3 regions of the Dactylosporangium thailandense genome follow, and region 3 is predicted to be linked to each of the others. Evidence: predicted binding sites of a transcription regulator. Region 3 holds the regulator's gene; each other region holds the start of a gene.
The links. The regulator HrcA, encoded in region 3, represses chaperone genes, less so after heat shock. The targets are predictions, from matches to a motif close to GGTTNGCACNCTCNNNNNGAGNGTGCNAACC.
Positions count from the first base shown of each region.

Region 1: a site for HrcA is predicted at 1,827-1,857, ahead of groES (co-chaperone GroES). Genes of this name have one in related genera too.
Region 2: a site for HrcA is predicted at 1,243-1,273, ahead of groL (chaperonin GroEL). Genes of this name have one in related genera too.

Region 1 is NZ_AP029195.1:10,675,128-10,678,368, reverse strand. Features, by position in the region: gene groL (chaperonin GroEL) at 1-1,339, opposite strand, end outside; gene groES (co-chaperone GroES) at 1,435-1,743, opposite strand; gene AC6JBM_RS47780 (class I SAM-dependent methyltransferase) at 1,939-3,144, shown strand; gene AC6JBM_RS47775 (hypothetical protein) at 3,104-3,241, opposite strand, start outside.
Region 2 is NZ_AP029195.1:9,292,355-9,295,595, reverse strand. Features, by position in the region: gene AC6JBM_RS41370 (NDP-hexose 2,3-dehydratase family protein) at 1-217, shown strand, start outside; gene AC6JBM_RS41365 (Gfo/Idh/MocA family protein) at 214-1,206, shown strand; gene groL (chaperonin GroEL) at 1,446-3,065, shown strand; gene AC6JBM_RS41355 (dipeptidase) at 3,126-3,241, opposite strand, start outside.
Region 3 is NZ_AP029195.1:11,282,181-11,285,421, reverse strand. Features, by position in the region: gene dnaJ (molecular chaperone DnaJ) at 198-1,322, opposite strand; gene hrcA (heat-inducible transcriptional repressor HrcA) at 1,349-2,371, opposite strand; gene AC6JBM_RS50610 (DUF4870 domain-containing protein) at 2,556-3,182, shown strand; gene hemW (radical SAM family heme chaperone HemW) at 3,225-3,241, opposite strand, start outside.

The sequences.
Region 1 (3,241 bases), 610 kb from region 3:
CCACGAGGGCCTTGCGAACGATCGCCACGCCGACCTTCTCGTCGCCGGTCAGGCCGAGGTCGCCGTCGAGGACCGAGGCGACCTGGGCGAGGGCCGCGCCGCCGCCGGGGACGATGCCCTCCTGCACCGCGGCCTTGGTCGCCGAGATGGCGTCCTCGATGCGGTGCTTGCGCTCCTTCATCTCGATCTCGGTCGCGGCGCCGGCCTTGACGACCGCGACGCCACCGGAGAGCTTGGCGATGCGCTCGTTCAGCTTCTCCTTGTCCCAGTCGCTGTCGGAGGCCTCGACCTCCTTGCGGAGCTGGTCGACGCGCCCGCTGACCTCGGACTGCTCGCCGCCGCCGTCCACGATCGTGGTCAGGTCCTTGGTGACCACCACGCGGCGGGCGGTGCCGAGCTGCTCGAGACCGGTGTTCTCGAGCTTGTAGCCCAGCTCGGGCGCGACGAGCTCGGCGCCGGTCAGGATCGAGATGTCCTGCAGCATGGCCTTGCGGCGCTCGCCGAAGCCGGGGGCCTTGACCGCGACGACCTTGAAGGTCTTGCGGATGGCGTTCACCACGAGGGTCGACAGGGCCTGGCCCTCGACGTCCTCGGCGATGATCAGCAGCGGCTTGCTGTTCTGGACGATCTTCTCCAGCAGCGGCAGGAGCTCCTCGATGGCGGAGATCTTCTGCGTGGTGATGAGGACGTAGGCGTCCTCGAGGACCGCCTCCTGCGCCTCGCCGTCGGTGACGAAGTGCGGGGAGACGAAGCCCTTGTCGAACTGCATGCCCTCGGTGACGTCGAGCTCGGTGGTCAGCATCGAGCCCTCCTCCACCGTGATGACGCCGTCGCGGCCGACGCGCTCCATGGCCGAGGCGATCAGGTCGCCGATGGTGGCGTCCTGGGCGGAGATGGTGGCGACCTGCGCGATCTCGGTGTGGCTGTCGACCGCGGTGGCCTTGTCCTTGAGGGCCTTGACGATCGCGGCCGCGGCCTGGTCGATGCCGCGCTTCACGCCGGCCGGGTTGGCGCCGGCGGCCACGTTGCGCAGACCCTCGCGGACGAGCGCCTGGGCCAGGACGGTGGCGGTGGTGGTGCCGTCACCCGCGACGTCGTTGGTCTTGGTGGCGACCTCTTTGACCAGCTGCGCGCCGAGGTTCTCGTAGGGGTTGGCGAGCTCGATCTCCTTGGCGATCGTCACGCCGTCGTTGGTGATGGTCGGGGCGCCGAACTTCTTGTCCAGGACGACGTTGCGCCCGCGGGGGCCGAGCGTGACCTTGACCGTGTCGGCCAGGTGGTTGACGCCGTGCTCCAGAAGGTGGCGCGCCTCGTCGGAGAAGCTCAGGATCTTCGCCATGCGTGTGGATTCCCTTCAAAGCGACACCGCCCCGGCTGCCTCGCGCCTGTTCGCACGGGTCCGGGGCGGTGGCCACTGCTTCTAGTGAAAAACGGTCACTTCTCGATGACAGCGAGGACGTCGCGGGCCGAGAGCACGAGGTACTCCGAGCCGGCGTACTTGACCTCGGTGCCGCCGTACTTCGAGTAGATGACGGTGTCGCCGACCTTGACGTCGATCGGCACCCGGTTGCCCTTGTCGTCGATGCGACCCGGGCCCACCGCGATGACGGTGCCCTCCTGGGGCTTCTCCTTCGCGGTGTCCGGAATGACGATGCCCGAGGCGGTGGTCGTCTCAGCCTCGTTGGCCTGGACCAGGATGCGGTCCTCGAGCGGCTTGATCGCAACCTGCGTCGCGGTAGTCACGGGCATACCCTCCTGGGGTATCGAGCTTGCTAATCGAGTGCCCGGTGAAGCCGTCGTCGCGGGTGCCGGCCCCGGCCGGGTATGTCTGGCACCCTCGGCAGGAGAGTGCTAACTCGGAGGTTATGCCGGTGGCTAGCACTCCGTCAACTAGAGTGCCAGACACGCCACGAAATCACCCCGGACTTGAAGGATCACGTGCGCCCCGAGGATGTGCAGCCCCTGTTCACGGCGGCCGGGCGGGACGCGCTGGCGGCCGCGTCCGAGCTGCCCGACGGCGATCCGCTGGCCGCGGCCTCGGCCCTGCGCGCGCGGGGCCTGCCGCCCGAGCTCGCCGCGGCGGCGCTGACCCAGGTCGCGCTGCGGCGGAAGGCGGCGGCGAAGTTCGGTACCGATGCCGCCGTCATGTTCTTCACCCGGGCCGGACTGGAGCAGGCGACCCGCGCCACGGTCGCGCGGAGAAGGGCCGAACGGCTGGCCGCGGCCGGCGCGACCCGGGTGGCCGACCTGGGCTGCGGGATCGGCGCGGACACCATCGCGTTCGCCCGGGCCGGGATGCGCGTGCTGGCCGTGGACGCCGACCCCGCCACGGCCGCCGTCGCCCGGGCCAACGTCCAGGCCCTCGGGCTCGCCGACCAGGTGCTCGTCGAGGCGCGCGACGCGACCGAGACCCCGCTGGTCGCGGTCGAGGCGGTGTTCTGCGACCCGGCCCGGCGCACGTCGGGCGGGCGGCGGGTGTTCGACCCGCGGGCGTACTCGCCGCCGTGGGACTTCGTCACCGCGCTCCCGGGCCGGGTCCCGCTCACGGTGCTCAAGCTCGCGCCGGGGATCGATCACGCGCTGCTGCCGGAGGGCGCGGAGGGCGAGTGGGTGTCGGTCGACGGGGACGTGGTCGAGGCGGCCGCCTGGTGCGGGCCCCTGGCCGAGGTCCCACGGCGGGCGACACTGCTCCGAGGCGGGCAAGTCGCGCACATCACCGGCACCGGCGACCGGAAAGCCCCGGTCGGGCCCATCGGCTCGTACCTCTACGACCCCGACGGCGCCGTGGTGCGCTCGCACTTGATCGCCGAGCTGGCCGAGACGCTGGACGGCACGCTGCTGGACGCGTCCATAGCCTACATAACCACTACATCACCCATATCCACAGCATTCGCCAAATGCTATGAAATAACCGAAACGCTGCCGATCGCGCTCAAGAAGCTGCGCACGGCGCTGCGAGACAGGAACATCGGCGCCCTGCAGATCCTCAAGCGCGGCTCGGCTCACGACGTGGAGGACCTGCGCCGGCAGCTCAGGCTCCAGGGGACGGAAAGCGCCGTCCTGGCGCTCACCCGCGTCAACCACCAGCCCGCGGCCATACTCCTCAGACCAGCGGATGCCCCAGGCGCCGCTGGAGGTCGCTGAGCGTGTCGTCGGCCAGCGCCTCGGGCGAGCGCAGGCCGAGCTGGCCGAGCAGGTGCCGCCCGGTGTCGCGGCACATCTCGTAGGTGAGGCGGTCGTT
Region 2 (3,241 bases), 2.0 Mb from region 3:
CATCCGGTACGACACCGTGCTGTCGGAGGAGGGCGGCCGCTTCTACCGCGCGGAGAGCCGCTACGTCGTGGTCGAGCCCGCCGACGACGTCGAGATCGAGGAGACGCCTGACCACCGCTGGATGACCCTGGACCAGCTCGCCGACCTGCTGCGGCACAGCCACTACGTCAACGTGCAGGCCCGCACGCTCGTGACCGGTCTGCGGGGGGCCTGGTGAGCGCCCCGCTGCGGGTCGGCGTGCTGGGCTGCGGCGGCATCGCCAAGCGCAAGGCGCTGCCGGCCCTGGTCGCGTGCCCGGGCACCGTCGTGGCGGCGGTCGCCAGCCGGGACAAGGACAAGGCGGCCCGGTACGCCGCCGAGTTCGGCGGCGAGCCGGTCGGCTACGAGGAGCTGCTCGCCCACCCCGGCGTCGACGCCGTGTACCTCGCGGTGCCGACCGGCCTGCACCACGAGTGGACGCGGGCCGCGCTCGAGGCCGGCAAGCACGTGCTCGCCGAGAAGCCGCTGACCACCTCGGCCGCGGACACCCGCGAGCTGGTGGAGCTGGCCGCGGCGCGCGGGCTGGTGCTGCGGGAGAACTTCGTCTTCCCGCACCACGCCCAGCACCGGGCGGTCCGGGAGCTGCTGGCCGCCGGGCGGATCGGCGAGCCGCGCTCGTTCGACGCCGTGTTCTGCATCCCGCCGCTGCCCTCGACCGACGTCCGGTACTCCCCGCAGCTCGGCGGCGGGGCGCTGCTCGACCTCGGGGTGTACCCGATCCGGGCCGCCCAGGACCTCTTCGGCGAGCTGGAGCTCGTCGGCGCCTGCCTGCGCGAGGACCCGGGCACGGGGGTCGACGTGGGCGGCAGCGCGCTGCTGGTCTCGGCCGGCGGGGTGATGGTCGGGGTCCGGTTCGGGCTGGAGCACGCGTACGGGTCGTGGTACACGGCCTGGGGCTCCACCGGCCGGCTCCTGCTCGACCGGGCGTTCACCGCCCCGGCCGGCCTCGAGCCAGTGGTGCGTATCACGGACGCCCAGGGCGAGCACGAGGAGCGGCTGCCCGCCGACGACCAGTTCCGGCGCGCGTTCGAGGCCTTCGCGGCGCAGGTGCGCGAGGGCCGCCACGAGCCGGATCCGGCCACGCTGCGCACCGCGGAACTGGTCGATGAGGTGCGGCTCAGCGCCCGCCGGGCCTCCTCCGCCGGTTCACCTGGCGGGCTTGCCTGATTGCTTGCACTCGACGGGCCAGAGTGCTAAACAAGGACTTGGCACTCCCAACCGGTGAGTGCCAAGGTCGGGACGGTGCAGTCCTCTGGTGGGCAACCACCTGAGGCTGGTCGTCGCGGGCTCATCCGGCCCGACCGCCGGGGATCCCGCCTGGGTCCTCGAAGGTGCGAAAGCAGGCGGTGAGCCGCCGGCCCCACGGGGTCGTGGCGAATCGTGAGTGTCCAGGAGGACAACGCCGAATGGCCAAGATTATCGCGTTCGACGAAGAGGCGCGCCGCGGTCTCGAGCGGGGCATGAACCAGCTCGCCGACGCCGTCAAGGTGACCCTCGGCCCTAAGGGCCGCAACGTCGTGCTCGAGAAGAAGTGGGGCGCCCCCACCATCACCAACGATGGTGTGAGCATCGCCAAGGAGATCGAGCTCGAGGACCCGTACGAGAAGATCGGCGCTGAGCTGGTCAAGGAGGTCGCGAAGAAGACCGACGACGTCGCCGGTGACGGCACGACGACGGCCACCGTGCTCGCGCAGGCGCTGGTCCGCGAGGGCCTGCGCAACGTCGCGGCCGGCGCGAACCCGATGGCCCTCAAGCGCGGCATCGAGGCGGCTGTCGCCTCCGTCGCCGACGAGCTGGCCAACCTCGCCAAGGACGTGGAGACCAAGGAGCAGATCGCCTCCACCGCCTCCATCTCCGCCGGTGACAGCACCGTCGGCGAGATCATCGCCGAGGCGATGGACAAGGTCGGCAAGGAAGGCGTCATCACCGTCGAGGAGAGCAACACCTTCGGCCTCGAGCTCGAGCTCACCGAGGGCATGCGCTTCGACAAGGGCTACATCTCGCCCTACTTCGCGACCGACAGCGACCGGATGGAGGCCGTCCTCGACGACCCCTACATCCTGATCGTCGAGTCGAAGATCTCCGCCGTGAAGGACCTCCTCCCGGTGCTGGAGAAGGTCATGCAGGCGGGCAAGCCGCTCGCGATCATCGCCGAGGACGTCGAGGCCGAGGCCCTGGCGACCCTCGTCGTGAACAAGATCCGCGGCACGTTCAAGTCGGTCGCCGTCAAGGCTCCCGGCTTCGGTGACCGCCGCAAGGCGATGCTCGCCGACATCGGCATCCTCACCGGTGGCCAGGTCATCAGCGAGACCCTCGGCCTCAAGATCGAGAACGCCGACCTGGGTCTGCTCGGCCGCGCCCGCAAGGTCGTGGTGAGCCGGGACGAGACCACCATCGTCGACGGTGCCGGTGACGCCGAGGCGATCAACGGCCGGGTCGCCGAGATCCGCGCCGAGATCGAGAAGAGCGACTCGGACTACGACCGCGAGAAGCTGCAGGAGCGCCTGGCCAAGCTGGCCGGCGGCGTTGCGGTCATCAAGGTCGGCGCGGCCACCGAGGTCGAGCTCAAGGAGCGCAAGCACCGCATCGAGGACGCCGTGCGCAACGCGAAGGCGGCCGTCGAGGAGGGCATCGTGCCCGGCGGTGGCGTGGCCCTCGTGCAGGCCGGCAAGACCGCGTTCGACAAGCTGGACCTCGTCGGCGACGAGGCCACCGGCGCGAACATCGTCAAGGTCGCGCTCGACGCCCCGCTGCGTCAGATCGCGGTGAACGCGGGCCTCGAGGGCGGCGTCGTCGTCGAGCGCGTGCGCAACCTGGAGGCCGGCCACGGTCTCAACGCCGCCAGCGGCGAGTACGTCAACCTGCTCGCCGAGGGCATCATCGACCCGGCCAAGGTGACGCGCTCCGCGCTGCAGAACGCCGCCTCCATCGCGGCGCTGTTCCTCACCACGGAGGCCGTGGTGGCGGACAAGCCGGAGAAGGAGAAGGCGCCGGCCGCGCCCGGCGGCGGCGACATGGACTTCTGAGTCCACCAGCTCCAACAACGCGGGCCGGCTCCCCTTGGGGGCCGGCCCGCTTTGCTGTCCTCAGCCGCAGGTGGCCTTGAAGACTCGCATGGTGTTGTCCCAGGCCAGCTTCCGCAGGTCCGGTTCCGACCAGCCGCGCTCGGACAGCTCGGCCAGCAGGGCCGGATACGCCGACA
Region 3 (3,241 bases):
GGCGACGCGAGCCAAACCTGTGCCCCTGGTGAGCGGCCCCTCCGCTCCGCTCCGGCGACGCGAGCCAAACCCTGCACCCCAGGTGAGCGGCCCCTCCGCTCCGCTCCGGACCGCTCACGCCGCCTCCGCTCCGCTCCGGCGACGCGAGCCAAACCTGTGCCCCTGGTGAGCGGCCCCTCCGCTCCGCTCCGGACCGCTCACGCGTGCCCGTTGAACGCGTCGCGCATCCGCGAGAAGAAGCCGCCCTGCTTCGACAGCTCGGCGACCTCCTCGCCCCGGCTGCGGGCGAACTCGCGCAGCAGGCGCTCCTGCTCCGGCTCGAGGCGTGTCGGCGTGCGCACGTCCAGGTGGACGTAGAGATCGCCGCGACCGGCGCCGCGCAGGTGGGGCACGCCCTTGCCGCGGATGCGCAGCGTGGAGGTCGGCTGGGTGCCGGCCTTCACGTCGACCGTCTCCTCGCCGTCGAGGGTCTTGATGGTCAGCCGGGTGCCGAGCGCCGCCGCGGTCATCGGCACGGTGACGCGGCAGTGCAGGTCGTCGTCCTTGCGCGAGTACACGTCGTGCGGGCGCTCGTGGATCTCGACGTAGAGGTCGCCGGGCGGGCCGCCGCCGGGGCCGACCTCGCCCTGCTGGGCGAGGCGGATGCGCATGCCGTCCTCGACGCCCGACGGGATCTTGACGGTGAGCGAGCGGCGGGTGCGGACCCGGCCGTCGCCGCCGCAGGTCGCGCACGGGTGCGGGATCACGGTGCCGAAGCCCTGGCAGGCCGAGCAGGGGCGGGCCGAGACGACCTGGCCGAGGAACGTGCGCTGGACCGACTGGACCTCGCCGCGGCCCTGGCAGATCTCGCAGGTCTGCGGGTGGGTGCCCGCCGCGGTGCCGGCCCCCTGGCAGGTGCCGCAGACGATCGCGGTGTCGACCTGGATCGGGGCCTCGACGCCGAACGCGGTCTCGTGCAGGTCGAGGTCGAGCCGCAGGATCGCGTCGGCGCCCGGACGCACGCGCGGGCGGGGCCCGCGGGCGGACTGGGTGCCGAAGAAAGCGTCCATGATGTCCTGGAAGCCCACGAACGCCCCGCCGGCCGGGCCGCCCCCGCCACCGCTGGGCGCGAGCGGGTCGCCGCCGAGATCGACCATCTCCCGCTTGCGCGGGTCGGACAGGACCTCGTAGGCCGCGTTGATCTCCTTGAACTTCTCCTGTGCCGCCGGGTCGGGATTGACGTCCGGGTGGAACTCGCGGGCCAACCGCCGGTAGGCCCGCTTGATCTCATCGGCTGTGGAGTCCCGCTTGACGCCGAGAATCCCGTAATAGTCCTTCGCCACTGAGTCCTATGCCCCTGAGATAGATGTCAACTCTGTGCCAGCAGGTCGCCGACGTAGCGTGCCACGGCCCGCACGGTCGCGATGTTCGCGGGGTAGTCCATGCGGGTCGGCCCGAGCACGCCCATCCCCCCGACCACCATGGTGCCCGGTCCGTAGCCGGTGGCCACGATCGACGCGGTCCGCAGGTCCTCGATCTCGTTCTCGTCGCCGATGCGCACCCGGGTCATGCTGGGCTCGACCTCGCCGAAGAGCTTGAGCAGGATGACCTCCTCCTCGAGCGCCTCGAGGATCGGGCGCAGCGAGCCCTGGAAGTCCAGCAGGCCGCCGCGGGCCAGGTTGGCGGTGCCGGCGAGCGCGATGCGCTCCTCGGACCGCTCGACCAGCGTCTCCAGCAGGACGGTCGACAGCGCCGTCATCGGCGGCCGCAGGCTCGGCGCGGTCTCCTCGACGAGGGCCACCACGAGCGGAGGCGTGTCCGCCAGCCGCTTGCCGACCAGCTTCTCGTTGATCATGCGGCGCAGCTCGGTGACGTCGTCGGCCAGGATCGGCCCCGGGAGGTCGACCAGGCGCTGCTCGACGCGGCCGGTCTCGGCGATCATCACCACCATGAGCCGCGTCGTGGAGATCGGCACCAGCTCGAAGTGCCGCACGCTCGCCCGCGACAGGCTGGGATACTGCACCACGGCCACCTGCCGGGTGAGCTGCGCGAGCAGCCGCACGGTGCGGTGGACCACGTCGTCGAGGTCGACCGCCCCGATCAGGAACCGCTCGATGGCCCGGCGCTCGGCCTGGCTCAGCGGCTTGACCCGGGAGAGCTTGTCGACGAAGAGCCGGTAGCCGGCGTCGGTGGGCACCCGGCCCGCACTGGTGTGCGGCTGTCGGATATATCCCTCCTCCTCCAGCACCGCCATGTCGTTGCGGACGGTCGCCGGGGAGACCCGCAGGTTGTGCCGTTCGACGAGCGACTTGCTCCCGACCGGTTCCTGGGTGGCGACGTAGTCCTCGACGATGGCGCGAAGCACTTCGAGCTTCCGCTCGTCAAGGCCCATGGCACCTCCTCGAGGACTGGCACTCCCAACTCGTGAGTGCCAGTCTACGTCAGTCGCGCGGGGGCACGCGATGATCGTTTGGCGCACGATAGACGCCACGGCCGCTGTACTGGGTAAAACTTGTCCAAAAGAAGTCATGTCGTGTCGCTGGCGCCACTTGATCGATGCACCTACCGTGGCCCCCATGAGTGAACCACCTCGCCCCGGGGAATACGGCATGCCGTCGGACCCCAACTCCGGGTACCCGCCCCAGCCGCCCGTGTCGGGTGGTGGGTACGCTCCGCCGCCGTCGAGCGGCGGCGGGGCCTATGGCACCCCGCCCACGTCGGGCGCCGGGTACGACCAGTCCGGCTACCAGCAGCCGGGTTACCAGCAGCCCGGCTATCAGCAGCAGCCCGGCGGCTACCAGCAGCCGGGTGGGTACCAGCAGCCCGGTTACCAGCAGCCCGGCGCCTACGGGCAGCCCGGCGCGCCGGCCGGCTACGCCAACAGCGACGAGAAGACGTGGGCGCTCATCGCCCACTTCGGCGGAATCGTCGTCGGCTTCATCGCCCCGCTCGTCGCGCTCCTGGCGAAGGGCAACGAGTCGCCGACCGTCAAGGCCCACGCGAACGAGGCCCTGAACTTCCAGATCACGTGGGGCATCGCCATGATCGTGGCGGTCATCGTCTCGATCTGCTCGTTCGGGATCCTGTTCTTCCTGCCGTTCCTGGTGTGGATCGTCATCATCGTCTTCGCCATCCTCGGCGGCATGAAGGCGAACAACGGGGAGCTGTACCGCTACCCGATGACGTTCCGCTTCATCAAGTAGGACCCAGCTTCCAGGAGGGGCGGCCCATCGGGCCGCCCCTGCTTACGTCAGCGCCCGGG